Regions from separate parts of the Lysinibacillus sp. NPDC056959 genome, predicted to be linked through region 3. Evidence: riboswitches for the same ligand, from Rfam matches in the RefSeq annotation. Region 3 holds a riboswitch; each other region holds the start of a gene.

Region 1 (9,849 bases), on a different contig from region 3:
GAAAAAAAGCCCCAATACACACCTTTTTCTAAGGTGAATATTGGGAGTTGAAATTTATTAACGTTTATTTTCATTTTGAATACTACTGAAATCTACTTCTTCAGCGAACTCTTCTCTGTTTTCATTTTTACGTTCTCTGTTAGCATTTTGATTTTGATTCTGCTGTTTTTTGTTGTCTTGAGTTTTATTATTCTTATGTTTATTATTACCCATGATCATCTCACCTCCACTATTAGTGTGAGAGAAAGATGATTTTTTATCCGCATAACTTACAATTAAATAATGAAATATATGTGATGAAACAAAAGGTATGGATATAGTAACATTTTCATCTCCACTTTCTGAGAACGCAGCCGGTAATGTTAATTCACTAAACCTTTATATATCAAGGTTTATGGGCTTTCTCCGGTTATTGAGACAACGATAGAAAACGATAAGAATTGAATTCATTTTACTCCTTCGTATAATAATCCTTTCAAAATTCAATTTCTACTAATCAGTAAGGCTTCACAATGTTCAAGGCATTGCAAATGCCATTTAGTGCAATTTTGGAAATTACGCTTGTCCGCCACTTTACGCTTGATAGCCAATAGATATAAAACTATCCCTACAAGAAAAAGTATTTTCCTATTTAGGAGTATTTTTCTAAAGCACTTCTCTATGGGTTTATTGCTAACGTTACATTATTCTATGGAAAGGAATTGCTAAGAGCTGTTAATGCACTAGAATGGGCTATCATTGCAGTTTCAGCAATAGAAGGAACAGGGAACTATATTAATTATGTAAAAGAATCAAAAAGGAGAAAACTAGAAAAAAGAAAGACTAGAGGTAATCAAACTTAGATACATAATGGAAAATAATTCTTCAACTTACTAGAGTCGCTTATCAAAAAGGGATTGCCTATTAGAGAAGGTGGTTGTGCTGCTGCTGCGACCTTTTATTACTGTTTAATATCATGATGTTTTAAGTAGTAGCGTAGAAGGAAATGTATATGCTCAATAAAACTGAATATAATTTTAGAGGTGCCTTACTTATAGCTGGTAATATAAGTAGGGCATTTTTTGTGTATTAATAGACTACTTAATTAGAAGTTTGTTTTTCTGAGAAGTTTTTTACTATGTGTTAGATGATTTTTTTCTATAGGACAAAAATTTTTAAAAAAATTGCGTGTGGGTATCCCTCCTTCTTCGAACAATTGTTTACGGCGTTAGTCGCCCCCGGGATCATGAATCCACTATGATTTGGGTAACGCTAAATACGGTAGCTCAAAATATCCTAAAGGGGGGGATGCCGTGCAAACTCAGCGAAAAAATCAAAATTATCGCTGGGGTAATTTATGAATTATATTGTGAATCGTGAACGTTAAGAAGGGAACGGTTTATAGGTGATGAAAAATCAAGAGGTGAATAATTAAATGCTTATACAATTGTTGATGTATTGTTGTATTTATTGTAAATAGTTATTGTTTAAAGTGTTTTGAATGTCATTTTTTTGTGGTTGAGCGCAATAAATCTTATAAAATATAGTAGATTTTTAAGTTGACATATAAAAAACGCAATAATATAATTATTTCAAATAATCAAATAATTCACACTTTTCTAATAATGGTGTAGAGGCGCGGCGGTTAACAGTACCTAATGGAGTCCGAGAAGATGAAGAAGTTTGGTAGAAGGAAGTGTCGCCGAAGCATGTGATGAGTTCTCGCCATCATATACTGGGGCTGTAGCGAATAGTTGCAGGACTGCCTTCGTAAACATACGTGTTTATGAAGTTGTGCTATCTCTGTTTAGACAAACAGTGGGAATTTTAAATGGTCGATTCATTTTAAGTTTCTAGAAATGAGTAGGTCATTTTTGTGTTAGACAGATTCTTTTGCACAAAGAGTCTATATTTTATTTGTCTATACATTTTAGAATTAGAGGTATTTTGGGGGGATTTTATGGATAATACATCAACATTATACTATGAATTTTTACCGACTGACGGTCAAAAAATAAACGTGAACCCTGATAAAACAGCATTACTAATAGTAGACATGCAACATCAGTTTATTAGCCGAGACGGATTAGACGCGCAGGTTGCAAGAGAAAAGGGCATGTTTGATCAGTGGGAATACTTTTTTGATCGTATCGACAATTTAACGATCCCGAACAATAAAAAGCTTTTAGATTTTTTCCGTACTAATAAATTAGAAGTAACATTTGGTCGCATTGCTTGCCATCATAAAGATGGAAGAGATCGTTCTCCTGTACAACGCCGGACAGGATGGAACAATATTTTATTGCCAATCGGTGACCCAGGAGCGGAGATGGTGGATGAATTAAAGCCTCTTGATGACGAAATTGTTGTAAATAAAACGACAGATAGCGTATTAAGTGGTACGAATTATGAATTTTTACTGCGTAATATGGGCATTGAAACAGTAGTTTGTACAGGTGTTGTAACAGATCAATGTGTTGCTTCAACAGTTCGAAGTTTAGCTGACGCAGGATTTGAAGTTATTTTAGTTGAAGATGCATGTGCAGCTGCAACGCAACAGCTTCATGATGCAGAAATTATGATTATGAATCAAATTTATTGCCAAGTGATGAGTACAGATGAAGTAATTGATTTAGTAACGGAAGAACTATCAAAACACGAACCAATGAATCTGTGAGAGGAAATGGACTATGAGTCAAACACCAAATGATCATACACCACAGTTAAAGCGTGTTTTAACATTAAAAGATTTAGTCATTTATGGTATTGCTTTTATGACACCGATTGCGCCAGCTTATATTTATGGCTTTGCAGCAGAGTCTACAGGTGGGATGTTGCCATTAGCCTACTTGATTGCGATGGTTGCAATGATGTTTTCTGCATATAGTTACGGTCGCATGGCTGCTGTTTTTCCGAATGGAGGGTCAACTTACACATATACCCAGCGTGCAATTAATCCACATTTAGGTTTTTTTGCGGGTTGGGCAATGTTTATGGATTATGTCTTAGTGCCACTCATTGTATTCATGGTAGGTGCTTCATATGCGAATGCATTAATACCATCTGTTCCGTATTGGGTATGGGTGTTATTAATTGCAGGTATTATAACTACAGTCAATATTCTAGGTATTGGCATCGCAGCAAAAACAAATCAAATCCTCGTTATGTTTATGGGAATTGTAGTCGTTATTTTTGTGATTTTTTGTGTAAAGACAATTGTCGGTGCGCAAAGTGATACGTCGCTCTTTACTGTTGTCCCGTTTTTCAACGATGAAAAATTCGTTATGTCTGCAATTATTTCTGGTGCAGCAATGGCCTGCTTCTCATTTTTAGGGTTCGATTCGATTACAACACTATCTGAAGAGGCAGTCAATCCAAAAGAGGATATTTGGAAGGCAGCTATTTTAGCTTGTTTAATCGGAGGACTTATTTTTATTGTGCAAGCATATGTAGCTCAGCTCGTATGGCCTGATGTTACAAACTTTAGTTCAGCTGATACGGCTTTATTTGATGTAGCGGAAAAAGCAGGTGGTGCAGTTCTTGCAACTCTTTATACAGTTGCGATTATTGTATCAACAGTGACAGCTGGTTTAACAGGACAAGCAAGTGCATCCCGTTTAATGTTTAGTATGGGGCGTGATGAGGTACTTTCGAAAAAGTTTTTCACACATTTACATCCAAAATATCAAACACCGGTATACAATATTTTATTGATGTGTGTGATTAGTGTTTTAGGAGCGCTGTTTTTATCAGCAAATTTTGTAGCAGAATTAATGAACTTTGGAGGCCTGACAGGATTTATGTTTGTCAATTTGTCAGTGATCGTGTATTACTTCTTCCGTAAAAAAGAAATGAAAATAATTCGATACTTATTAATTCCAGGGCTAGGATTTGGTATTTGTTTCTACTTATTTATTAATTTATCACCGATGACATTGAAGGTAGGTTTTATCTGGCTTGCAATCGGTTTTATCTATGCTTTCATTACGACGAAAGGCTTCAAAAAGAAACCACCAACATTTACGGATTTATAAAATACCGAAAGAGCTTAGGGTAAATTTCTAAGATAAGTCAGTTGTCTAGTATTGGTAATGTTTATCGATGTTAGGTAGCTGATTTATTTTTATACAGGAATATCTTATACGAAAGTAAAATACTCGCAGTATAAAATATCTTTACTTACTGGTATAGGTGTATTACTTGAATTTTTAGCTTGTTGTTTCTATATGTAGCTAAATAGTACCGAGGAGCTCAATTCATGGCAATTTAAAACTTTAACATATAAATGTAGGTGTGTTATGCATAAAAGTAATAAAATTAAAACTGGCCTTGAGGAATTCCTTATAAATATTCAGAATAATATAGCTAGTACTGTATATCAAAGGATTTGAGGCGGATGAGATAGCTAACAGGTTATCTAAAGATATAATAAAAACATTTGGGTTCGACAAGGTCGTTAGCTGAAGTAAAAAATTGTTTGAAGATAAATAAAAAGGCTAGGTTCTACTATGGTAGTACCTAGCCAATTACTTAAACCCACCAGCATCCATGTTTTGCCACATACACTCCACACATGTAGGGTGTGTATCGCAACTCATATTAAAAGAAGGCAACTAACCATAGTTAGTTGCCTTGCTATAAAGTGTTTCGATTTACCACAAACCTCCCTTAACAATCCCCCACGTCCTTCTTCGATGAGCTGTGTTTAGAGAATCAACTCCACAATTCATAAGCCAGTTTGCTGCATTATCTCTCTGAGCTTTTGTTAGGTACTCCACAGCATTCAGATAGACGATCAACAAGGAGATATGCTGTAAGAGGAGAACAAAAAAATCACCCATGTCATGAAGAGTGATTTTTGAAAATCTATTAAAGGTATAGGTTCATAACAATTTGCTCGCCAATACGTCCCATTCTTCTTTCCAGGTTATCGACAAAGCCAGCTTTTAAATACAAATTTTGAGCCGGAATATTTTTATGATTAACGACTAAAATGACTTCATTACAATCTTTAAATTTTCTTTTAATAAATTCAGGTAGTGCAAGCATCCCTTTTTTGGCATAGCCTTTTCCTTGTTGTTTATGGTCAATAGATAATGCAGTAAGCAGCATAGCTTTTGGATTAGTAGAGTATTCTTTTACTCTATCAGTTGCATGCAAGACAAAAAATCCTACAGGTACATTGTCACTCAAAATAACAATCGGATACTGACCAACCATTTCTATAGAAATCTCTTTTGGAAGGGCAGTAAATTGACTTTGTTCGTCCGGAAGCTCAAAGTCATTCAAACTATCCACATATTCTTCAGAGAAATGTACTAATTCGATGGTGTTCGTTTTTTGCATAAAATTTCCTCCTTCTTTATCATTTCAATACAAGAGCAAATGTTCGTTAATGGGCTTGATTTATAAATGGCGTATAATCATCTTTAATTTGATGATTAAATATAGTTAATCAACACTAAAAGAATTAAAAAATTAGGGGGGGATGGAAAATGGTTTTACTTAAGTATGATGTAGAGGAAACTGAGCTAACAATGTTTAAAGAAGTTTATCAATCTGTAGGATGGATAAAACATGATGAACGTATAATAAAAAAAGTTTTCAATGCAAGTACACATCAAGTTTTCGCAGTAAAAGATAAAAAAATTATAGGTTTCGCAAGAGCTCTTTCAGATGGTTTAACTTCTTTCAGCAAAAATCCCCCAATTCTGTAGGGTTAGATGAAAGAGGATTGAAGTTATTTTTCAGAGGATGTCCAAACATCAGCTGAAAGAAGTTAAAGCCTCCGGCGGATGTCATAGAATCGGTGAGGAGTTCTTTGTGCAAGCACAAAGCCGATTGTAGACGCAATTATGCCGAGGCATAATTGATTTGCTGCAGCTATTTATGATGTTGTCGTACATAGAGATTATCAAGGAAGAGGGATTGCCAGAACTCTTATAGATGACATCATTCAGCAATTAGGGGATGTTTCTTGTATTCAGTTAATTGCAACAACAGGAAATGAATCTTTTTATGAAAAGGTTGGCTTTAAAAAGTTGAAAACTGGTATGGCTATATACAAAAATCCTCAACTAGCCGAGGAGTATTTGGAAACAAATAAACCTTGAGGAGGAGAATAATTTTAGTGAGTCTTTATTCATGACAAAAAAGCTGTAGCGTACGGCATCGCTACAGCTTAATATTGTCTTGCTTAGGTTAGTCAGTAAATGAATTATATCATACAATACGGAAAACTAAAAATAACAACAGCTATTTATTACATATAAATTATTTAATGAATTTGTCCTTGAATCTCTAGTAGCGTCACCTTTTATGATGAATTTAGTTACTCAATTCAAAAGGTAACAATCAAAAAAGCTATTGGAGGAACGGCACAATGAAAAAAGAGAGTTTATTAAATAGAGGATTGGCAAGTTTAATGCACCTGTTCTCACTATTATTAACCTTTATTTTACCAATTTTGGTATACTTAGTATCGAGGGATAAGAATAAATATTTTGCTGACCATGCAAAAGAAGGGATGAACCTTCACTTTACTTTCTTCCCGATTTTTTTGTTATTAACTTTTATTTCTAAAAAATGGAGCGCGGTTTCAATGATTTCTTTTGCACTTATTATTCTTGAAACAATACTAATAGTAGTTGCTGCAATTTATACTTTAAATGGAAAAAAGTTTTCTTATCCCGTTATACGATACTTTAAAGTCAATCATTAAGGAGAGAATAATTTGTGGGGAAAGGTATATTTACGATAGGTGAGCTTGTGCAAAAGTCTGGTGTTAGTATTAGAACACTACGCTATTATGACAGTATAGACCTACTGAAACCAAGTGATTACACAGAGGGGGGACATAGACTATATTCGACAGAGGACCTATCTACTTTACAAAACATTAAGTCATTACAGTTTCTAGGCTTGCCGCTAAAGGAAATTAAAGATATGCTGCAAAAAAACAAGATTAAAGGTGAAAGTATCTTAAAATCTTTAAACGATCAAAAACAGTTGTTTGAAGCTGAAAAACTTGAAATCATAAATATATTATCCGATTTAAACCATCTTATTGAAACAGTGAAAGACGAAGAAATTATCAATATCGAGATATTTTGTTCTATGCTACAAAAATTAATGTTTGCTGAAAACACCGAAACATGGTTTAAAGAACACTTTTCAAAAGATATAACTGATGAATTATTTAGTATAAATAAATCTGAGGAAATCGATTTAGATAGAAAATGGACTAAAGTTTTATCAGAAATTAAACATTTAACGTTTACAGACGCTATACCTTCTTCAAAAGAAGCTCAAGAAACTGTTAGAACACTTCTACAGCTTATGAATGTAACCTTGAAAGGGAATTTAGATTTAGTTGAAAAAAAGCTACCATTTACAGAAACATTCAAATTTCCAAATCCTTTTACAGAACAGGAGCAGCTATTTTTAAAAGAAGCAATAAGTATATATCAAAATAATTGTCAGGAAACGGTGAAGAATTAAAGTATAATCAAGCATGAAAACGCAAATTGAAAAAATAGATAGCATGGAAATTATGCCCCACTTGTGACTAACAATTGGGGTACAGACCATTATTAGTTATCTGCTTCACTCCTTCTTTAGTTATCTAATAAACAATTAGCTCTCAAACTTTCATCACACCCTTCTACAATCACATTTCCTCTCGTACATACATATACCCAAGTACTCAGTGACACACATAAGAATACGATTCAAAACATATAAATAAAGGTGGTTTAAAAAACTCTAAAAGCATTTACGAAAAATTAAGAAAATATTCAGTTTTTACTAAGAAAAAATATAGTATCATAATATATACTTATAAAAACAGGAAATTAATGAAACCGATTGAATATTTAAAACGTATTGGTAGTAGGAAAGAATATTGAAGTAGGTGAGAAAATGGCACACACCATTTACATAGTATTAACAAAAACAGGTACATTATTATCAAAAGCTATAGGTATGTATACTGGAAAAGAGATGAATCATGCATCCATTGCTTTTGATGAGGAGCTCTTTGAAATGTATAGCTTTGGACGTCGACAATTAAACAATCCTTTAAGTGGGGGGTTTTTACGAGAAGATGCAGTCAGAGGGCTATTTGAAACAGCTGATTGTGTCATTTATCGTTGTAAAATATCCCATTTTCAATACTTAGAGATGATGAAGATCGTACATTATATGTATTGGAATCGCGATCGTTATAAATATAATTTTATTGGGCTCTTTGGCGTTATGATGCAAAGGGAGGTTCGAAGAGAGCGCGCCTATTTTTGTTCGCAATTTGTGGCGATGCTTTTAAAGGTTGGAGGGCTGAATGTTTATCAAAACCCAGCATTAATGACCCCTCATTGCATTTCACAATTACCTTATTTAGAAAAAGTATACGCAGGGAAGCTTGCAGACTATTTACAAAGTGTGCGTTCACCTGCAATGTTATACGGTTAAGGACAAACCTCGAATCATTTTAATTATTTTTTACCTTCGCTATTGATAACGCCTCGGCATATTTAGATATCGTCGAGGCTTCACTTGATGGTCACTCTAGGCCAAGGTCGATACAGATTGTCATTGGATATAATTCTTAAGTCCCGATAATTTACTCGACATCCTTCGTCGATTAATGAACATAAAACTATTCTGTTATAAAATTAAAGGTAAACAAGTTGGGTATTATTCTCTTTGGAGTATATTATATACTTTAAAGTAGAATCTGAAGTGATTATATTAGTAACGAAAGTGAAACGTCAGTTTTAGAAGTCTTCCATCTCAATAGTTGGGAGATGAATAGAGTTTAAGTTACTTTTCAGCGGGTGTCCAAACATCCACTAAAAGGAAGTTGAAAAATACATAAAGGGGCGTTATGGATGAGTGAAGAATTAAATACATCTGGCTGGGATGCAATTGATGAGGAATTATTAAAAATTTATGGGGAGCAAGAGCCGAAGCATTATGGAACCGTTATTCCCTATTTATTAGGGGGCGAAGATCCGCTTGAAGGAATCAGTGCCTATAAGAGTGATACACCAGTTCCACACTGGCATTTTGTCACTTATGGATTTTCCGAGTTATATGAGAAAGAATCAGAAAATGCTGGATACAGCGGATATGGATTTGAGTTAACATTTCGTCTTGACCGAAAAGAAGATGAGGTGGAGCCACCAGCATGGGCGTTGAATTTGCTACAAAACATGGGAAGATATGTGTTTAACAGTGGCAATGTTTTCAGATCAGGTGATTACTTGGATGCTAATGGTCCAATCTGCCAAGGGGCAGACACGCTTTTAACGGCACTTGCCTTTACGATAGATCCCGAGTTGCCTGCTATTGATACACCGAATGGACAAGTAGAGTTTATTCAAATGGTCGGTATTACAGGTGATGAGCTTGAGGCGATGCAAACGTGGAATACAATGGGTGTGCTAAATGCAGGTCTTGAGTATATCCCGAGCTATGTTACTGATTTATCTCGTGCATCTCTTTTACAGATTCTATCCATTGCAGGAGCGGTAGAAAAAGGAATGGAGGAAGATGGCTCTAGTACCGGCTTTTTATTCGTAGACCAACTAGCTTGGGAACAGGGCAAAAAGGGATTGTTCAGCAAACAAGCTAATAAGTTAACGCTAGGGGCAAAGCAAGCGGGAATAATCGGCAAGCTATTACGCGGACGGATTTTAAAAGAGAAAAGCCTAACCTTAGTTAGTCAAGAATTCCGTGTTGTATTTGAGCCGGGTGAAAAATGTGGGTATAACGTGGAGGAAACGGATGTTACCATTACTTTAAATGACAAGGCAGTTATGGAACTCCATCAAAGCTTGATGCCGCAAGAACAAGAGTTTGAAGTATCCT
Region 2 (9,849 bases), on a different contig from region 3:
ACGGAAGTTAAGCTCTTTAGCGCCGATGGTAGTTGGGGGCTTCCCCCTGTGAGAGTAGGACGTCGCTAGGCATTATACCCAGGAGGATTAGCTCAGCTGGGAGAGCACCTGCCTTACAAGCAGGGGGTCGGCGGTTCGAGCCCGTCATCCTCCACCATTTTTTAATCAAGCACTCTATTATCGCGGGGTGGAGCAGTGGTAGCTCGTCGGGCTCATAACCCGAAGGTCGTTGGTTCAAATCCGGCCCCCGCAACCAAAATGGTCCCGTGGTGTAGCGGTTAACATGCCTGCCTGTCACGCAGGAGATCGCCGGTTCGATCCCGGTCGGGACCGCCATTTTTTTTTTTTTGCCGGTGTAGCTCAGTTGGTAGAGCAACTGACTTGTAATCAGTAGGTCGTGGGTTCGACTCCTATCGCCGGCATCATCCCTCGGAGGGGTAGCGAAGAGGCTAAACGCGGCGGACTGTAAATCCGCTCCTTAGGGTTCGGCGGTTCGAATCCGTCCCCCTCCACCATTTTTAGGGGCATAGTTCAACGGTAGAATAGAGGTCTCCAAAACCTTTGGTGTGGGTTCGATTCCTACTGCCCCTGCCAGGTTTCTAGGTACTCGTTATCAAACACTACTGTGATTATATATAGTGGCGATTGTGGCGAAGTGGTTAACGCACCGGATTGTGGTTCCGGCATTCGTGGGTTCGATTCCCATCAGTCGCCCCATTTTAATAATTGGGGTATAGCCAAGCGGTAAGGCAACGGATTTTGATTCCGTCATGCCTAGGTTCGAATCCTAGTACCCCAGCCATTCATTTTTTAATAGGAGCCATTAGCTCAGTTGGTAGAGCATCTGACTTTTAATCAGAGGGTCGAAGGTTCGAGTCCTTCATGGCTCATCAGTTTTTATAAATGCGCCCGTAGCTCAATTGGATAGAGCGTCTGACTACGGATCAGAAGGTTATGGGTTCGACTCCTGTCGGGCGCGCCAAATAAAGCCTAATAGTATCGGAATGTAGCTCAGCTTGGTAGAGCACTTGGTTTGGGACCAAGGGGTCGTAGGTTCGAATCCTGTCATTCCGACCATCTTTCCTAACAAGGGGCCTTAGCTCAGCTGGGAGAGCGCCTGCCTTGCACGCAGGAGGTCAGCGGTTCGATCCCGCTAGGCTCCACCATTTATATATTACGGAGGTATACCCAAGTCTGGCTGAAGGGATCGGTCTTGAAAACCGACAGGCGGGTAACACCGCGCGGGGGTTCGAATCCCTCTACCTCCTCCATATTTTTTTCGGGTCAGTAGCTCAGTTGGTAGAGCATTAGATTGAAGCTCTAAGTGTCGGCGGTTCGATTCCGTCCTGACCCACCATCTGCGGGTGTAGTTTAATGGTAAAACCTCAGCCTTCCAAGCTGATGTCGTGAGTTCGATTCTCATCACCCGCTCCAAAATAATGGGCCTATAGCTCAGCTGGTTAGAGCGCACGCCTGATAAGCGTGAGGTCGATGGTTCGAGTCCATTTAGGCCCACCATTATTCCGAAGTAGCTCAGTTGGTAGTAGCACCTGACTGTTAATCAGGTTGTCGCAGGTTCGAGTCCTGCCTTCGGAGCCACGGCCCCTTGGTCAAGTGGTTAAGACACCGCCCTTTCACGGCGGTAACACGGGTTCGAATCCCGTAGGGGTCATCAAGCATGTTGCACATTCGTGTAACATGCTTTTTTTATGCCAATTAAAAGCTAAAAAGGATCACCCTTTGTGTTAAGGAAGTTTTATTTCGAATAGCCGTGTTATAACGTCTATTCCTAAGTATTGCGAAGGGCTTAATCATGATAAAAAAAATCGGTTTTGCAACTGAAGATATCTCTTGTATAACCAATTTCTACATACAAAAAGGCTTTGTCCTTTATAATCCCCTGAAATTCTCATAATAGCACTTGAAGCGAAGGTGTCTATCTTTTCCCTAATCCCAAAAAATGATAAGAAATATTGAACAAAGTATTTCATATATAAAATATGTATGTTTTTTTGCAGATTTTTTCGTGGTGATAATAGTTCCATTCCTCTAATATGAGGGTAGATGGAGGAGTTCGATATGAATTTACATGAAGTACAACGATTTTTAGAACTTTATCAAGTAGAGCAAGACGAGTCAAAAACATGGCTAGAAAATAAATTACAGTATATTAAAACAACTGGAGAATATATACCGACAACGGAAGAACTAATCTTTGGTGCACGAGTGGCGTGGCGTAATAGTAATAAATGTATTGGTCGATTGTTTTGGCAATCGCTGCATGTTGTTGATGCCCGTGATCTTTCACATGAAGAGGATATCTTCAACACTTTGCTTAAACATATTCAATACGCAACAAATGATGGGAAAATTCGTCCGACAATAACGATTTTTGCACCAGGGCGAGTACGTATATGGAATCATCAGCTAATTCGCTATGCTGGCTATGAAACGGAATCTGGAATCGTTGGTGATCTGCATTCCGTTGCGTTTACAAAAGTATGTGAATCACTTGGCTGGCAGGGTGAGAGAACAGCATTTGATGTGCTTCCGCTTGTCGTACAGGTGGATGATAGAGAGCCACAAGTGTTTATAATCCCTGACGAATATGTACTAGAGGTACCGATTCGCCACCCAGAATCTTCTCAAGTAGAAAAACTAGGATTAAAATGGTATGCAGTGCCGATTATTTCGAGCATGCGCTTCCAAATGGCAGGTATCGACTTTGAGGCAGCTCCATTCAATGGTTGGTATATGGGTACAGAAATTGGGGCACGTAATTTAGCAGATCATGATCGCTATAATATGCTACCCGCTATAGCAGAAATTTTTAACCTTGATACAACTAAACAGGCTTCTCTATGGCGTGACCGAGCATTAGTTGAGCTGAATATGGCCGTTCTACATTCTTTTAAAGAAGATGGTGTGAGCATTGTAGATCATCATACAGCTGCACAACAATTTAAATTGTTTGAGGAAGCAGAAGCAGCAGCAAATCGCGAGGTGACAGGCAATTGGACATGGTTGATTCCACCTCTTTCACCAGCTACAACCCATATTTATCACAAGCCTTATGTTAATGTTTACAATACACCGAACTATTTTTATCAGAAACCACCTTATTAATAGAGAAAGGCAGCTCACGTTAACTTTATTTCAGCGAGTGTCCAAACACTCGCTGAAATAAGATTATGAGCTACCTTTTTTAATTTACATATTCATTTTTAGAAGCTCTAAATGAACATAAGAAGAGTATGAATGCTACGACAACAAATAACCAACCAGTGATATCCCAGCCACCAAATATATCATGTAAATAACCAAATAAAATTGGACCGATTGCGGCTAATAAATATCCTAATGATTGTGCAAAACCTGATAAATCAGCTGCCTCAAAAGCGGTACGGGTACGTAATGTAAAGAACATCATCGCTAATGAGAATGAAGCTCCTCCGGCTAAGCCTAGTAGTACCATCCAAAGTATAGCGAGGTTCGTCCATTCCATTACTAGTCCGATAAAGCCAATTAAGTAAAATGCCGTAAACATGAATACGAGAGGTCGTTGAGATGTCATTTTACTAGCAATAATAGGGACAGCTAAGGCCATTGGGACTTGTGAAAATTGCATGATGGAAAACATCCATCCTGCACGATCTGCAGCTAATCCTTGTGCTATATATATTTCAGGAATCCAAGCAGCGGTTGTATAGAATAATAACGACTGAAATCCCATAGCTCCCGCTACTGCCCAAGTAACAGGTGATTTCCATAAAGGTGTACGTTCTTTCGTAGTTTTAACATTAGGCTCTGGCTTATTAAATTTCAACTGTGGAATCCAAATTAAAATGGTTAACGCCACAAGAACAAGTGCGACTGCCAGAGCACCTTGCCAGCCAATGGATGAATGGGCAACAGGATAGCTAATGCCAGCGCCAAGCCCAGCTGTCAAATTCATCGACATTGTGAAAAATGCCATAAGCAAACCTACGTGATAAGGAAACTTCAATTTAAGTAATCCTGGAATAAGTACGTTACCGAATGAAATGGCTATACCAATTAGCGCAGTGCCAAATACGAGTAAACTAGTTGTGCCGAGGGAGCGTAGTACAATCCCTAATGCCAAAAGAATAGTCGATAAAAATAATGTTAGTTCTAGCCCTATTTTACGTGCGACAATTGGTACAAAAGGTGAGATAATTGCAAAAGCTAGCAATGGGATTGTTGTTAGAAAGCCCGCTAATGCATAGGATATGCCGAGGTCTTCTCGGATAAAGGAAATAATAGGTCCAACAACTGTTAGTGGCATCCGTAATGTCGAGCCAATACAAATTACGCCGATCACTAGTAATAAGGTTGTACCTTTCCAGTTAATTTTCCTGCTAGGATAAGTATCGGTATGTTCATGAGTAGTCAAATAAATCCCCCCTGTTAGAACAATTATGATTGAACCACTATACCACTTTATCACAATAATAAAAATAGTTGAAAATTCACAAAATATAGAATGTTACTCGAGTTGTTGAAATGCCATATGTCATATGTTAGAATAATATTCATCATAAATTTAATAATATGCCTCATGTTTATATTGAGGTAGAGGTCGCGGTATTTAAGAGTATGCTAATGGAAATGACAAGCATTTAAGATATTAGTTGAAAGGAAATACTGCCGAAGTGTGAGGGGACTTGAAAACCTCATGCTGGGGCTGTCTCCGAAAGGAACAGAACTGTCACGTTTGGACAACGTGTTGAGCTATCATTTTGAAAGAACAGAGGATTCTTAGCCATCACTGCCGTTCATGTGATGGCATTTTTTTCGCCTCTTAAAAGGAAGGAAGCTAAATTGTGAGTGAAATAAAAGTCAATCAGCTCGGCCATAAAGCGCCAAAGTTGAAAAAAGAATTAAAAAGCCGTCACATTACAATGATTTCATTAGGCGGTACAATCGGTACAGGATTGTTTTTAGCTAGTGGTGGTGCCATTGCACAGGCAGGCCCTGGCGGTGCGCTTCTTGCTTATGCATTAATCGGTATCATGGTTTATTTTTTAATGACGAGCTTAGGCGAAATGGCAGCCTATATGCCATCATCGGGCTCATTTAGTACGTATGCTACAAAATTTGTGGATCCAGCTCTAGGCTTTGCACTTGGTTGGAACTATTGGTACAACTGGGCAATTACAATTGCGGCAGAAATTTCAGCTGTATCATTGATTATGAAATATTGGTTTCCAGATAGCTCTTCAGCACTTTGGACTGTTTTATTTATTGCTGTCGTTTTAACGTTCAATCTATTATCGGTAAAAAGCTATGGTGAAAGTGAATATTGGTTTGCCATGATAAAGGTTGTAACTGTAATCATTTTTATTATCATCAGTTTCTTAATGATATTTGGTATTTTAGGAGGAAATGCTCCGGTAGGCTTTACGAATTTCTTTATTAGTGATGGACCATTCCACGGTGGTTTCCTTGCTACATTTGGTATTTTCTTAGCTGCGGGATTCTCGTTCCAAGGAACAGAATTACTTGGAATAACAGCGGGTGAAACAGATGATCCTGGTAAAAATATTCCGAAAGCTGTTAAGTCCGTTTTCTGGCGAATTCTTTTATTCTATATTTTAGCGATCGGTGCAATTGGTCTGTTGATTCCGTTTACAGACGCACGTTTGCTATCTGAAGATATCGCTGTTTCACCGTTTACACTGGTGTTCGACCGTTTAGGAATTGCCTTTGCTGCATCATTGATGAATGCTATTATTCTAACGGCAATGCTGTCAGCAGGGAATTCAGGGCTGTACGCATCTTCTCGTATGCTTTGGCAATTAGCGGTAGATGGACATGCACCTAAATTTTTCGCTAAACTAAGCCGTCGAGGTATTCCAATTTACGCATTACTGGCGACTTTAGCTGTAGGCTCTCTAGCATTTTTAGCTTCATTCTTTGGTGATGGTGTGGTCTACATGTGGCTTCTAAATGCCTCTGGGATGTCAGGCTTCATTGCTTGGCTAGGAATTGCATTTAGCCATTACCGTTTCCGTCGAGCGTTCGACGTACAGGGCTTAGATCCGAAATTGTTGCCGTATAAAGCAAAATTATTCCCATTCGGTCCGCTATTTGCCTTTACGGTTTGTATGATTGTTGTTATTGGACAAAACTACAGTGCATTTATGGGTGGTTCAGTAGATTGGTACGGAGTCCTTGTCTCGTATATCGGTATTCCACTGTTCTTACTGTTATGGCTTGGCTATAAAATTAAGCATAAAACAAAAATGCTTCCACTTGAGCAATGTGATTTAAAAGTAGATTAATAAATAATAAACTGTCCTGTGAGCCATAGAAAATGGCTTGCAGGGCAGTTTTTTTTAGTTGAAAAATGAATTGGCAAGCTCAAACATACAATCTTGTCAGAGAAAAATTAAATCCTTTAAGCCCCAAACCCCCGCATCCCCATAATAGTAATCATTGATCCATTTTTATATTTTAGGATCTTCAGATAAAATTACTGGAGAAAATAAAAGTGGACTTTAGCTTTTCAGACCGTCCCTCCATTTTTGGTGCCCAACCTTAATATGGTAAACTGTTTTAGAATGAATAACCACCAAATTTTGGTTATGTCATTTGTTGAAACGTATATCGTTTATCTTCATTCAGTAGAAATAGCTGTACGTAAAAGCTTAATAGGTGAGGACAAATTTCAACCATTAGGTATTCAAGAATATCAGTGGTACGAGGATAAGAAGAAAATTAGTAAAGGGGCAGATGGTCTTTTATTAAAGGCAGAAGATATGATGAAAGTGGGGCTCTTAGTTTTAAAGAAAGGCGTATATAAAGAGAAAAGGATAGTTTCAGAGGATTGGATTAACCATTCGATAAAGCCGAATTTAATGACTTATGAAAAAATCGGTTATTACGGGATGCATTGGTGGGTAAATAAACAGAATGTAACTAAAGCTTTTTCGGAAGATAATCAATATTTCTTTGCATTAGGCTTTGGGGGGCAATATATTTTTATTTGGCCAAAGGAAGAACTAGTTATTACTATCACAGGTGATTTGTATGAAACTAGTTTATTACCGCTTCAATTAATAAAGGATCACATCTTGAGATAATCGTTAGGATGATGAGCCAATAAAATGAAATTTTTACATTTTAGAATAGAGGTGCATGGAAGTGCAAAAGCACATTTTACTAGTAGAAGATGATGAAGCCATTCGTGAAATGGTAGAAAGCTATTTAACGATGGAGGGATTCCTTGTCACCTCTGCAGTAAATGGAGAAGAAGCAGTACAAAATTGTTTAAACAATCCCTTTGATTTAGTAATCTTGGATATTATGATACCGAAGCTTAATGGATTAGAAGTTTTAAAGATTATACGAGAGCAAGCATCACTTCCAATTATCATCATGTCAGCGAAGGATAGTGATGTTGATAAAGCATTAGGGTTAGGATTAGGGGCAGATGATTATATTGCCAAGCCGTTTTCGATGCTGGAGTTTTCGGCACGTGTCAAAGCCGCAATTAGAAGAGCTACAAAATACTCCGGTCAAGTAGTGGATAAGGCAGATATAGTAGAGATAGACAACTTATTGATAGACCTTGTTAATTTTTCGGTTGAGAAGAATGGACAAAATGTAAAGCTCACGTCAAAGGAATTTGCTATTTTAACGCTATTCGTGACAAATCGTAATCGAGTTTTTACGAAGCAGCAAATTTATCAATTGATTTGGAATGATGCTTACTATGGAGATGAAAATATTATTAATGTACATATAAGAAGATTACGAGAAAAAATTGAAGACGATCCGTCCAACCCAAAGTATATTAAAACGCTTTGGGGGATCGGCTACAAATTTGAAGGGTAAACATCATGATTATATGTCTATTGCTAATTATTGTATTACTCGTAGGAATTATTATTTTTCAGATGAAGGCAAAGCAACAACAAGATGATGAGATTCAATACATGCATAAAAAGCTGCAAACAATCATTGATGAACAATCGAACGAAAAGATTTTAGTATCGACAGGTAATCAAGAATTACAGCAGCTACTAATCGCGATGAATGCATTGTTAGACCACAACCAAAAAGTGCAAGCAACACATCTGAAAATGGAAGAGTCTATGAAAAAAATGTTGGCCAATATTTCGCATGATCTTAAAACACCTTTAACTGTTGTGCTAGGTTATACGGAAATGCTGCAGCTACAGCCATCACTTAGTGACGAGGAGCGGCAGCGCTTGCTCACTGGCGTTCATTCGAAAACATTGGACGTATTAAAAATAATCCATACATTTTTTGATTTGGCAAAATTGGAGGCTGGAGATACAGATTACCCAATGACGAAAATTAACGTAAGTGAAATTTGCCGGAAAAACATTTTATCATTTTACGATATGGTCATGTCATTGGGGTTAGAGATTGATATAACAATACCGGAGATATCTGTATATGCACTTGGTAATGAGGAAGCATTAGATAGAGTTTTGAATAATTTATTGTCAAATGCGATTGCCTATGGGGCGGCAGGAAACATCCTTGGACTCACAGTAAGAACTGATGATACGAATATTTGTATTGATGTATGGGATCATGGTAAAGGGATTGACGAATATCATATCGATAATGTTTTTGAAAGAATGTATACGCTTGAGGATTCTAGAAATAAATCCTTCCAAGGGAGTGGACTTGGCTTAACGATTACAAAACGTCTTGTAGAATTAATGGATGGCTCCATCCAGCTTTCCAGTATCCCATATGAGAAGACCATTTTTACGATTTCACTAAAACGAATGATGTATTGAACAACCGTGCTTGTAGAGCATTTAAAATGCTTTACAGGCTTTTCTTCTGCGCTTAAGAAATTTGTAAGAATCCATTAATAAATTAGAGAGTTTCATTTTTTATAATAAGGATAGTTAAATGTAAGGGAGAGATTTACATGACATATATTGTGAAGACAAATCAGCTTACGAAAGTGTTTGAGGGGAAAGAAGTCGTTTCTGCTGTTACTATGCATGTGAAAAAAGGAGAGATCTACGGTTTTTTAGGTCCTAATGGTGCCGGAAAAACGACAGTCATGAAAATGCTGACAAATCTTACGAAGCCAATGAGTGGAGATATTGAAATCTTTGGTGAGAAATTAAATGACCGCTCATACGAAGTGCTGAAAAGGATGGGGACGATTATTGAATACCCAATTTTTTATGAAAATTTAACGGCAAAGGAAACTTTAGAATTACATTGCGAATATATGGGCTATTATGACAAGAAAGAAATTGCGCATGTTCTAGATTTAGTAAAACTAACAAACACGGAAAATAAACGTGTAAAAGACTTTTCCCTTGGAATGAAACAACGCCTGGGTATTGCACGTGCAATTATTACGAAGCCGGAACTACTTATTTTAGATGAACCGATTAATGGGCTAGATCCAGTCGGCATTAAAGAGCTTCGAGAGTTATTCAAGATGCTTTGTAAAGAGTATGGCATTACAATTATGATTTCTAGCCACATTTTGGGTGAAATTGAACAGTTGGCAGATACAGTTGGAGTTATTAAGGATGGGAGATTAATGAAGGAAGTATCTATGGACGCTGTCAATCGTAGTCAGTCAAATTATATAGAATTGATTGTTAATGATGGGAAAAAGGCTGCCTTTATTTTAGAAAGTAAATTAAATATTACTAATTTCAAACTAGTGGATGACAATTGTATTCGAATTTATGAATTGACGGCTTCGCAAAAGGTGCTATCTAAAACATTGATTGAGCATGATCTTGAAATTGAGGGCATTAGCAAAAAAACAAGCTCATTAGAGGATTATTTCTTGAAGTTAATCAATGGAGGTGT
Region 3 (9,849 bases):
GCTATTTATGCAGAAATGCAAGCGGCTTATGATCATGTAAAAGAAATGGCAGATAAAGATGAACATAAACATATAGAAATGCCAGAAGAATTAAAAGTAGAATTCCCACAAATTGATACAGCAGTTGGTGCGGAACGTCTAGGAAAAATTAATGAAGAGCTTTTAGTGTTTGAAGAAAACTTTGAACCACAGAAAAAACTTGGCAAAATTTTAGAAAAACGCCGTGATGCATTTGCTTCTGCAAAAATCGACTGGGGTCATGCAGAAACTTTAGCTTATGCAACAATTATTCAAGATGGCACACCAGTACGTTTTACAGGTCAAGATGCTCAACGTGGTACGTTCTCCCAACGTCACTTAGTGTTACATGACAAAAACAATGGTAATTTATTTACGCCACTTCACCATATTTCAGGTGCAAATGCATCATTTACAGTACACAACTCTCCACTTACAGAAGCTGGGGTAGTGGGCTTTGAATATGGTTACAATTTAGAAAACGACCATGTATTATCAGTATGGGAAGCTCAATTTGGTGACTTTGCTAACATGGCACAAGTTATGTTCGATAACTTTATTTCAGGTGCACGTGCTAAATGGGGTCAAAAATCTGGTTTAGTAATCCTGTTACCACATGGTTATGAAGGTCAAGGTCCAGAACACTCTTCTAGCCGTATGGAACGTTACTTACAAATGTCAGCTGAAAATAACTGGTTCGTAGCAAACTGTTCAAACGCAGGTAACTACTACCACTTATTACGTCGTCAAGCAGCATTATTAGGTACAGAAGGCGTTCGTCCACTTGTGGTTGTATCACCTAAGTACTTACTTCGTCACCCATTAGCTGCAGCAAATGCTGATCAATTAGCAAATGGTTCATTCCAAGAAGTAATTGAACAACCAGGCCTAGGTTCAAAACCAGAAGCTGTAGAACGCATTGTTTTAGGTTCAGGTAAAGTCATGATCGACATCGCAGACCGTATTAAAGACGGTGAAGGATTCGATCACCTACACATTGCTCGTGTAGAACAACTTTACCCATTCCCAAAAGAGCAAGTTGCTGTTATTATTGCTAAGTATCCTAATGTAAAAGAAATCGTTTGGGTACAAGAAGAGCCTAAAAACCAAGGTTCTTGGAATTATGCATTAGAAACATTACACGACCTTTCAGAAGGTAAAAAGCTACGTTATGTAGGCCGTCCTGCAATGAGCTCAACTTCTGAAGGTGATGCAGATTCTCATAAAGCAGCTCAAGCCGGACTTGTAGAAGAAGCAGTTGCTGAGCCTGTAAAGGTTAAATAATCACATATTAAATATTTTTGAGAGCCGGGCTACTTGCTTAGGCAGTAGCCCATTGATGTGCACCAATGCACGTTAATTAAAGGAGGAAATGAAAGTGGCTGAAATTAAAGTCCCTGAATTAGCAGAATCGATTACAGAAGGTAGTATCGCACAGTGGGTAAAAAAAGTGGGCGATCGCGTTGAAAAGGGTGAATTCATCGTTGAACTTGAAACAGATAAAGTAAACGCTGAAATCATATCTGAAGAAGCAGGAGTTTTAACTCAAATTTTAGCTGAAGAAGGCGATACTGTACTTGTAGGTCAAGTAATCGCAGTTGTAGAAGCTGGCGAAGGTGCAGCACCTGCTCCAGTTGCAGCAGCTCCAGTTGAGGCAGCTCCAGCTCCAGCAGCACCACAAGCAGCACCTGCTCCAGTTGCAGCAGCTCCAGTTGTAGTAGAAACTTCTGGTGAGCGTGTAATCGCGTCTCCAGCAGCACGTAAACTTGCTCGTGAAAAAGGTATTGACCTTGCTGCTGTATCTCCAGTAGATCCACAAGGCCGCGTACGTGTACAAGACGTTGCAGCTCATGGTACAGCTCCAGTTGCAGCACCACAAGCAGCTCCAGCAGCACCTAAAGCAGTAGCAGCTGTTGATGATTCACGTGTGACAATTGAAAAAATGAGCCGTCGTCGCCAAACAATTGCAAAACGCTTACTTGAAGTAAAACAATCTACAGCAATGTTAACAACATTCAACGAAGTAGATATGACAAACGTTATGGCTTTACGTTCTCGTAAAAAAGACCAATTCTTCGAGTCAACTGGCTCTAAACTTGGTTTCATGTCATTCTTCACAAAAGCTGTAGTAGCAGCACTTAAAAAATACCCATATGTGAATGCACAAATCGTTGGTGATGAAATTCACTTAAACAACTTCTTCGATATCGGTGTAGCTGTATCAACAGAAGAAGGATTAGTAGTACCAGTTGTACGTGACGCTGACCGCAAAAACTTTGCAGAAATTGAAGATTCAATTGCAGATCTAGCGAAAAAAGCACGCGACAAAAAATTAGGTTTAGGTGATCTTCAAGGTGGCTCATTCACAATTACAAATGGTGGAGTATTCGGTTCATTAATGTCTACACCTATCATGAATGGTACACAAGCTGGTATCCTTGGTATGCATACTATCAAAAAACGTCCAGTTGAAGTGAATGGTGAAGTTGAAATTCGCCCAATGATGTACTTAGCACTTTCTTATGACCACCGTATTATCGATGGTAAAGATTCTGTAGGCTTCCTTAAAACTGTTAAAGAACTACTTGAAAACCCAGAAGATTTATTATTAAATTCTTAATTCCCGAGTTTCTTAAAACCTTGCGAACTTTGTTTCGCAAGGTTTTTTTCTTGTGTGGAATATTTGAGGAAGAGAAGGTTAAAGTAATCGGAGCGACGGATAAAGCAATCGATACGACGGAATGAGGATCCAGAATGACGGATAAAAGAGCCGAAGTGACGGTAAGAAAACGAAGCGACGGATAAAGCAATTGATACGACGGAAAGAGGAGCCGGACCGACGGATAAAAGGGTCAAAGTGACGGAAAGGAAGTAGAACGACGGAAAGAAGGGCCGAAGCGATGGATAAAGCAATCGATACGACGGAAAGAGGAGCTGGACAGATGGATAAGAATCAAATCAATGGACAGGTTATCTCACCGCTTTCGAAAGCTTCACCAAGTTGCATATAGTATAAAGGCTATTATTTTTATTGATTAACAATTTCTTTTGAATTAATAGAAAGTATGTTAAGTATTAATTATTTGCGGATTTTCTTTAAAAAGGATAAAAAACCCTAATATTGTAATTAGTCAGAAAAGTGATGAAATTATCTTGACGAATAAGTTAGTTTTATAGTAGTATCTTAATAATCAATTAAATATTCAAACCTCACATTTTTCTATTGTGAGGTAGAGGCGCGGTATTTATTAGTTCATTGTTGAGTACAAGCAAGCGAAGACGCAATGAAGAAGGAACTATCGCCGAAGTGTAAAAGGAGCTCGTACTTTTATGCTGGGCCTGCAGTGAATAAGTGCAGGACTGTCCTAGTGGATTTTTCCAGGTTTACTAGGTTGTGCTATCTCGGAATGATGGAATTATAGTGAGGATTTGGGCAACTGTTGAAAAGTAAGACCTAAGTTCAGAGCTTAGGCTTTTTTAGTACAGTTGTCTTATTTTTTTACAGAAAAAGGGGGAGTTTTACATGAAAAGAAATTGGTTAGTAGTAATGTTGACCGTAGTGACTGCAATTTTGCTAGCTGCATGTGGTACAAGCGACAAGAAGGAGCCATCGTCATCTAGTAATGAGGGGGGCAATACGAACAACGAGGAAGCTGGCGGCGAATTCCGTATCGGAATGGAAGCAAGTTATGCTCCGTTTAACTGGACGCAGCAAGGTGATGCAAATGGTGCAGTAAAAATTGCCGATAATGCAGAATATGCAGGCGGTTATGATGTACAAATGGCGAAAAAAATAGCTGAAGGCTTAGGAAAAGAATTGGTTATCGTAAAATTGGAATGGGATGGCTTAGTACCAGCTCTACAATCAAATAAAATCGATGCTATCATTGCAGGTATGTCACCTACTGAGGAACGGAAGCAAACGATCGACTTCACAGAAAACTACTATACGTCTGATTTTGTAATGGTAATTAAAAAAGGTAGTAAATATGAAAAAGCAACATCTATCCAAGATTTCTCTGGTGCAAAAATTACATCACAGTTAAATACATCTAACTACACTGTTATTGATCAAATCAAAGAAGTAAAAAAACAAACAGCAATGGATAGCTTCCCAGCGATGCGAGTAGCATTAGAGGCTGGAAAAATTGATGGCTATGTAGCAGAACGTCCAGAAGGTATTTCCGCTGCTGCTGCAAACGATAAATTAACATATGTAAAATTTGAAGAAGGCTTCGATACAGACATTTCAAATACATCGATTGCAGTTGGTTTACGTAAAGGTGATGCAAACCTTGAGAAGATAAATGAAATCTTAAAAGGTATTTCTGAAGATGATCGCCAAAAAATTATGGAAGAAGCCATTCACCAACAACCAGCAGCACAATAATATGATTGCGCGGGCTAGCTACTAGTCCGTGCAATAGCATTATATTAGAATCTTACTAAATTATTATAATGTCTTAGCTAAATGTTTCATAAGATAAAAGAAACAGGGGCCCAATGAAAATGGTAGATAGCTAAGACGATTGTAACGAAAAAGCAACACGACGTTGTTAGGAGGAACATCATGAGTCTTGAATGGATTATTTCTATTGTTGAGAACAACTGGCAAATGTTTTTACGAGGTGCGTATTATACATTACTTATTTCGATTTTTAGTACAATTATTGGTGCACTTATCGGATTTTTCATTGGAATTATGCATACCATCAAAGTTCGTAAAAAGGGAGTAAAATTTTATAGCTTGAAATTCATTAATTTTATACTAACTTGCTATGTCGAATTCTTCCGTGGTACACCAATGATTGTACAAGCAATGGTTGTATTTTACGGATTAGATATAGCATTTGGTATTGATATGCACTTTATTACGGCAGGTATTGTAGTTGTTTCACTAAATACAGGTTCTTATATGGCAGAAATCGTACGAGGTGGAATTGTTTCTATTGATCAAGGGCAGTACGAGGCTGCATCTGCTATAGGTATGAATCATGTTCAAATCATGCTACATGTTGTATTACCACAAGTTGCCCGAAATATATTGCCGGCAACAGGTAACCAATTAATTATGAATATTAAAGATACAGCAGTTTTAAACGTTATTGGAGTTACGGAATTATTTTTCCAAACAAAGTCGATTGCAGGTAATAACTTCCGCTACTTCGAATCCTTCTTCGTAGCATGTGTCCTTTATTTCATCATGACATTCACAGCATCAAGAATTTTACTGTATATAGAAAAACGGCTGGATGGACCAGATGCCTACCAAAAAGAACAGAAAGAAGCAGTATAGGGGGCTAATAAATGACAGTTATTAAAATAGAGCATTTAAGTAAATCATTTGGGCGTAACGAAGTGTTAAAGGATGTAAATTTTCAAGTAGAAAAGGGCGAGGTTGTCTGCTTAATCGGTTCTTCAGGTTCAGGTAAATCAACATTACTACGCTGCATTAATTTACTGGAAACACCAAGTGGCGGTCAAATTATTTACAAAGGTGAAAATATTTTAGATGAAAAGCATAATATCCAAGAATACCGTACACATTTAGGCATGGTATTCCAGCAATTTAACTTATTCAATAATCATAATGTCCTAAAAAATTGCACAGTTGGTCAAATGAAAGTATTAAAGCGTTCGAAGGCAGAAGCCGAGGAAGTTGCGCTAAAATATTTACAAATTGTTGGTATGGATCAATATGTCAATGCGAAGCCTCGGCAGCTATCTGGCGGTCAAAAGCAGCGTGTAGCGATTGCGCGAGCATTGTCAATGAGCCCAGAAGTAATGCTGTTTGATGAACCGACGTCAGCTCTTGATCCAGAAATGGTAGGGGAAGTATTAAAGGTAATGCGTCAGCTAGCGGATTCGGGAAATACGATGTTAATCGTTACACATGAAATGGAATTTGCCAAAGAAGTAGCCGATCGCGTTGTCTTTATGGATAAAGGTGTTATTGTAGAGGAAGGCCCACCAGCACAGGTTTTAGTAAACCCTCAGCATGAACGGACAAAAGCGTTTTTAAAACGGACATTAAAATAACAAAAAAAATAAGTACAAACGAATTTTATTAATAGTCAATATATAATGTGTAACAATGAAGCTGAACTAAATTTGTTCAGCTTTTATTTGTGATTAAGATATAATCTGGGCCACTCCGATTAACGATCACTCTAGGAACTTTCTTCCACTGGTAGCGTCAATTTTATGCAGTTAAGGAGATAGTATTTTGAAAAAATTATGGATTCTATTTACCGTAACTAGTGTTCTATTACTTGGATGTTCGCAAGAAAAAAGCTAAAACGTATGGGTTGATTCATCAACACAAAGTCAAAAAATGATTGATTTAGCGATAGAAAGGCTTACTGATGCCGAGGTTGATTTCATTATTGATGAAAATGGTAGTGTTTTAGTAAATGAAAAAGATATGGATAAGGTTTTAATGTGCTGTACTTAAGCTAATGGGATTATTCTTCAAGATTATTTTAACTTTATTGAAACGAAAACCACGAAATTCAGTCTAATTTTTTAAGGAGTGATGATAATGAAAAAATTTAGCTTAATTTTATCTCTCATATTTTTATCAATAGGGTTATTAGGCTGTCAAAAAAGTGGTAATGAAGAGGAACTCGATAAAGAGATTTCAAAGTCAAACGAGGACATAACAAATAAACCTACAATCATAGGCGAAATTGTTCGAATTGAAGGTGGAAGATTTTTAGTGGAAGACAAAACTGAAAAATTATCTGATGATAGACCATATGCGATATGGTTTTCAACATGAAATTGAATCTTTAAAAGAAGGACAAAATATTTCTGTTTGGACAAACGCAATTAAGGAAAGTTATCCCGCACAAGCAGATGCGAAAAAAATTGAGATGAATGAGTAATATGAGAGATTAAACAAGTAAGGAAACTTCCATGAAAAAATTTTTTATTGTAACTTAAACTTTCAAGTCTCCGTAAAGAATATCAAAGTAAAATGGCATGAGCGACTGATGAGCCTGTTCTCTTTTAGCCTTTCGAGCTGCAGTCCGTAATACTTCTTATAATAATTGAATGACTTTTAAAAATAAAAACGTACACTACTAAAATTGAATTTAGTAATGTACATTTTATTTTTTTACAATAGCATAGGATCCTTTATTTTCTAGAATTCCATTCTGCGTATAAAATAAAGCAAATTGCAAATGCAACGGCCAGGATAAAAAACCATTGCGGTACACCACCAAAGCTCATGTTAACACCTCGAAGTAAATTTTTTTATTAGGTATCTCCATTCATTTAGACTCCCATCTCTGCATGTATTGGGATGAGAGCTACAGTGAAATATCTACTGAATGAAGACATGTCCTCAGACGCATTGTTTATCTGTGCGACAGCACCTATTACGCCAATGAGAAATGGATATGGGTAAAAAAATGGATAGTTACGGAGAAAATATGGTCATCTATGGTTTTTTTCTCCACAAGCGGACAAAAATATTATAAAATAAGCTGTATACATTAGCTTCGTGCTAGTAAAGAGAGGTAGAGAGATTATGTTACATTTAAAATGGAAAGATGCTTCAACAGTACGTACAGTTACTTGTAAGCATACAAATGCATCAAAATATTTAGTGTCAAACGTATTAACAGTAGGGCAACAATATGATGTGAAAAATGAAACAGAAGAGTTCGTTTTTATTATCGATAACACTGGTAATATTGGTGGCTACTATAAAGATTATTTTGAATAAGCAAATCAATTTCGCGTTGGTGTAATTGAGTCCGGTTTTTCATTCAATAGGTTTGAGTGAAAACCAAAGGGTGGTTCAGATGATTTCTGAGCCACCCTTTTTTGTTGATTAAACGGAATCATCCCTGCTTAAAGGTTTTTAATTCAGCAACTTCTTGTAGATGCTCTTTTTCCTGCTCAGTAGCTGTATGAAGGGCGAAGACATCTTGGATAGCTGACTTCAGCTCATGCTGTGTTTCTTTGAATTTTGATACTTGCTGTGCAAAGGAAGGGCTCGTAAAACGATCATTTGCACGAGATAATTTTTCCTCTAGCTGCGCGTAGCGATGATCCATATGCATAGACAACATCATAGCTAACTGATTTTTCCAAAGTGGAATAAGGGTAACGATTGAAAATTCTATTTTTTCCGCTAGTGTTTGATTGGACTGTTGGATCATGCGTATTTGTGGCGCAGTTTGTAAGGCAACTTGCTGCGATACTTGTAAGTCATAAATACGTTGATCTAGACGTTCGATTTGAGCGGCAAAATCATTTAACTGTTGGACAGCTAGTGGTTGTTTTGATGCCTGTACACTTGTCACTTTTTCTGGAAGTTCTACTTCAATGGCTTGCTGCTTCTTCATTTGTCCAGCTACAATAGCAGTCGCTAACTCTTCAAAGTATCCTCTATTATGAGCATACAGTTCTTCTAGCATTTCTACATCTTTAATCATTTGAAGCTGTGCACGTTCAAGTTGAACACCAATTCGCTCTACTTGGATACTAGTACGTTCAAACTCCGTTAATGTTTGCTTAACAGTAGGCTCAATTTTACCAAACATTTTTTTAAAAAAGGACTGTTTTTTTGGTTCTAATGCGTTAGGGTCCACTCGGTCTAATGTATGCATTAACGAGTCTAGCATTTGGCCGATTTTTGTGACGTCTTTTTGTTTTACTTGTGCAAGCATTCGATCAGCAAATTGAGAAAGTGATCGTTGCGAATCTTGCCCTAAGGACAGGACTGATTCGAAGTTTGTTAGGTCAAGCTGACTAGCATATAAAAGTGCACGACTTTGTGCAAGAGGCGATAGCGTTTCATACGTCGCCATCGTCTCATTATTTGTAGTCTCTAAATAAGATTGCACAAGAGGGGAAATACCTTGTATTGTATTTAGTTGAAATGCGTGATCATTTGCCGTCACTTATCATCGCCTCGCCACTCCAATTGTTCTTTTCGTCGTATATTGGAACGATTCGCAAATTCGATTTCCATTTGAAGATGGTCGATGTCGTTAGAAAGTGCATCTTTTAAATCAATTTGAATCGTATCATTTAATTCTGTAAGTGTTTCTCTTGTTTTAGATAATGTAATTTGGATTTCCTTATCTTTCACAGGCTGCCTTGATAACATCGTATATTTATCCGTTAATTCAACAGCGGATGGGAGATGTGCATAAAAAAACTGTTCAACATTATAAAATTTTCGTGGATCTGTTTTAACAATTTTCACGATATTTTTTGAAATACGTGTCATTTCGAGTAATTGCTTAAATGCAGAAACAGAACGTACACGTAAGTAGTTTTGGCTTAATGTTTGGATGTTTTTATTGGCTGCTTTAAGTTGAGTTTCAATATGTTTGTATTCTTCTTTTGTTATACCGGCTAATTGCATGAATTTCTTTTTCTGTCTATGTTTCAACAACGTCGTACTTGACGCGTATGTTCCAGCGAACAATAAACTACCAAGTAAGTATCCTGGTGTTGCCGCAAATGCTGCAATAGAAACAGTTGTGATAGAAAATAAGAGGCTAGCGGTATGTCTAGAGAAAAACTGTCCGACACTGAGCATGTTTCTTCCTCCTAGCATTTAAATATGTCTATCTTCTTATACGAAATAATCGACATAAAGTTTCAATGAAAAATAAAGCTTACATAAATTTTACTGCTATTTGTAAAGTTTCTCAATGATATTACTTTAGAACAGGGAATTTCCTTATCTTTTTAATAGGCACAGTGGAAAGAAGTCGGACCAACCAAAAATCGACATCGTTAGTTCCAGATACTCATTGAGTGGTTGAAAACTTTAACTATCAAAGATTTTTTATTATTGCATAA

The links. Region 3 has a riboswitch for lysine ahead of ACFTQ7_RS09770 (transporter substrate-binding domain-containing protein). Riboswitches for the same ligand answer to the same signal wherever they lie in the genome.
Positions count from the first base shown of each region.
Region 1: another riboswitch for lysine. It lies ahead of ACFTQ7_RS09155 (cysteine hydrolase family protein); the one in region 3 lies ahead of ACFTQ7_RS09770 (transporter substrate-binding domain-containing protein).
Region 2: another riboswitch for lysine. It lies ahead of ACFTQ7_RS15700 (amino acid permease); the one in region 3 lies ahead of ACFTQ7_RS09770 (transporter substrate-binding domain-containing protein).

Region 1 covers NZ_JBHURE010000005.1:257,506-267,354, reverse strand. The annotation lists gene ACFTQ7_RS09160 (hypothetical protein) at 58-213, opposite strand; lysine riboswitch at 1,603-1,787, shown strand; gene ACFTQ7_RS09155 (cysteine hydrolase family protein) at 1,940-2,656, shown strand; gene ACFTQ7_RS09150 (APC family permease) at 2,670-4,013, shown strand; gene ACFTQ7_RS09145 (GNAT family N-acetyltransferase) at 4,849-5,325, opposite strand; gene ACFTQ7_RS09140 (hypothetical protein) at 5,475-5,696, shown strand; gene ACFTQ7_RS09135 (GNAT family N-acetyltransferase) at 5,865-6,092, shown strand; gene ACFTQ7_RS09130 (magnetosome magnetite crystal formation protein family) at 6,362-6,700, shown strand; gene ACFTQ7_RS09125 (MerR family transcriptional regulator) at 6,715-7,479, shown strand; gene ACFTQ7_RS09120 (hypothetical protein) at 7,900-8,448, shown strand; gene ACFTQ7_RS09115 (suppressor of fused domain protein) at 8,868-9,849, shown strand, end outside.
Region 2 covers NZ_JBHURE010000014.1:23-9,871, forward strand. The annotation lists partial or broken rRNA gene rrf (5S ribosomal RNA) at 1-71, shown strand, start outside; tRNA gene ACFTQ7_RS15600 (tRNA-Val) at 82-157, shown strand; tRNA gene ACFTQ7_RS15605 (tRNA-Met) at 182-256, shown strand; tRNA gene ACFTQ7_RS15610 (tRNA-Asp) at 261-336, shown strand; tRNA gene ACFTQ7_RS15615 (tRNA-Thr) at 350-422, shown strand; tRNA gene ACFTQ7_RS15620 (tRNA-Tyr) at 432-515, shown strand; tRNA gene ACFTQ7_RS15625 (tRNA-Trp) at 521-594, shown strand; tRNA gene ACFTQ7_RS15630 (tRNA-His) at 642-717, shown strand; tRNA gene ACFTQ7_RS15635 (tRNA-Gln) at 728-802, shown strand; tRNA gene ACFTQ7_RS15640 (tRNA-Lys) at 818-890, shown strand; tRNA gene ACFTQ7_RS15645 (tRNA-Arg) at 906-982, shown strand; tRNA gene ACFTQ7_RS15650 (tRNA-Pro) at 1,001-1,077, shown strand; tRNA gene ACFTQ7_RS15655 (tRNA-Ala) at 1,091-1,166, shown strand; tRNA gene ACFTQ7_RS15660 (tRNA-Ser) at 1,179-1,271, shown strand; tRNA gene ACFTQ7_RS15665 (tRNA-Phe) at 1,282-1,357, shown strand; tRNA gene ACFTQ7_RS15670 (tRNA-Gly) at 1,361-1,434, shown strand; tRNA gene ACFTQ7_RS15675 (tRNA-Ile) at 1,442-1,518, shown strand; tRNA gene ACFTQ7_RS15680 (tRNA-Asn) at 1,523-1,599, shown strand; tRNA gene ACFTQ7_RS15685 (tRNA-Glu) at 1,601-1,672, shown strand; gene ACFTQ7_RS15690 (nitric oxide synthase oxygenase) at 2,080-3,126, shown strand; gene ACFTQ7_RS15695 (CynX/NimT family MFS transporter) at 3,206-4,414, opposite strand; lysine riboswitch at 4,587-4,763, shown strand; gene ACFTQ7_RS15700 (amino acid permease) at 4,845-6,305, shown strand; gene ACFTQ7_RS15705 (serine hydrolase domain-containing protein) at 6,567-7,106, shown strand; gene ACFTQ7_RS15710 (response regulator transcription factor) at 7,168-7,860, shown strand; gene ACFTQ7_RS15715 (sensor histidine kinase) at 7,866-8,801, shown strand; gene ACFTQ7_RS15720 (ABC transporter ATP-binding protein) at 8,939-9,849, shown strand, end outside.
Region 3 covers NZ_JBHURE010000006.1:114,202-124,050, forward strand. The annotation lists gene ACFTQ7_RS09760 (2-oxoglutarate dehydrogenase E1 component) at 1-1,302, shown strand, start outside; gene odhB (2-oxoglutarate dehydrogenase complex dihydrolipoyllysine-residue succinyltransferase) at 1,397-2,638, shown strand; lysine riboswitch at 3,242-3,426, shown strand; gene ACFTQ7_RS09770 (transporter substrate-binding domain-containing protein) at 3,542-4,408, shown strand; gene ACFTQ7_RS09775 (amino acid ABC transporter permease) at 4,589-5,314, shown strand; gene ACFTQ7_RS09780 (amino acid ABC transporter ATP-binding protein) at 5,326-6,057, shown strand; gene ACFTQ7_RS09785 (hypothetical protein) at 6,560-6,799, shown strand; gene ACFTQ7_RS09790 (DUF3221 domain-containing protein) at 6,777-6,905, shown strand; gene ACFTQ7_RS09795 (DUF6501 family protein) at 7,556-7,753, shown strand; gene ACFTQ7_RS09800 (toxic anion resistance protein) at 7,872-8,936, opposite strand; gene ACFTQ7_RS09805 (5-bromo-4-chloroindolyl phosphate hydrolysis family protein) at 8,933-9,583, opposite strand.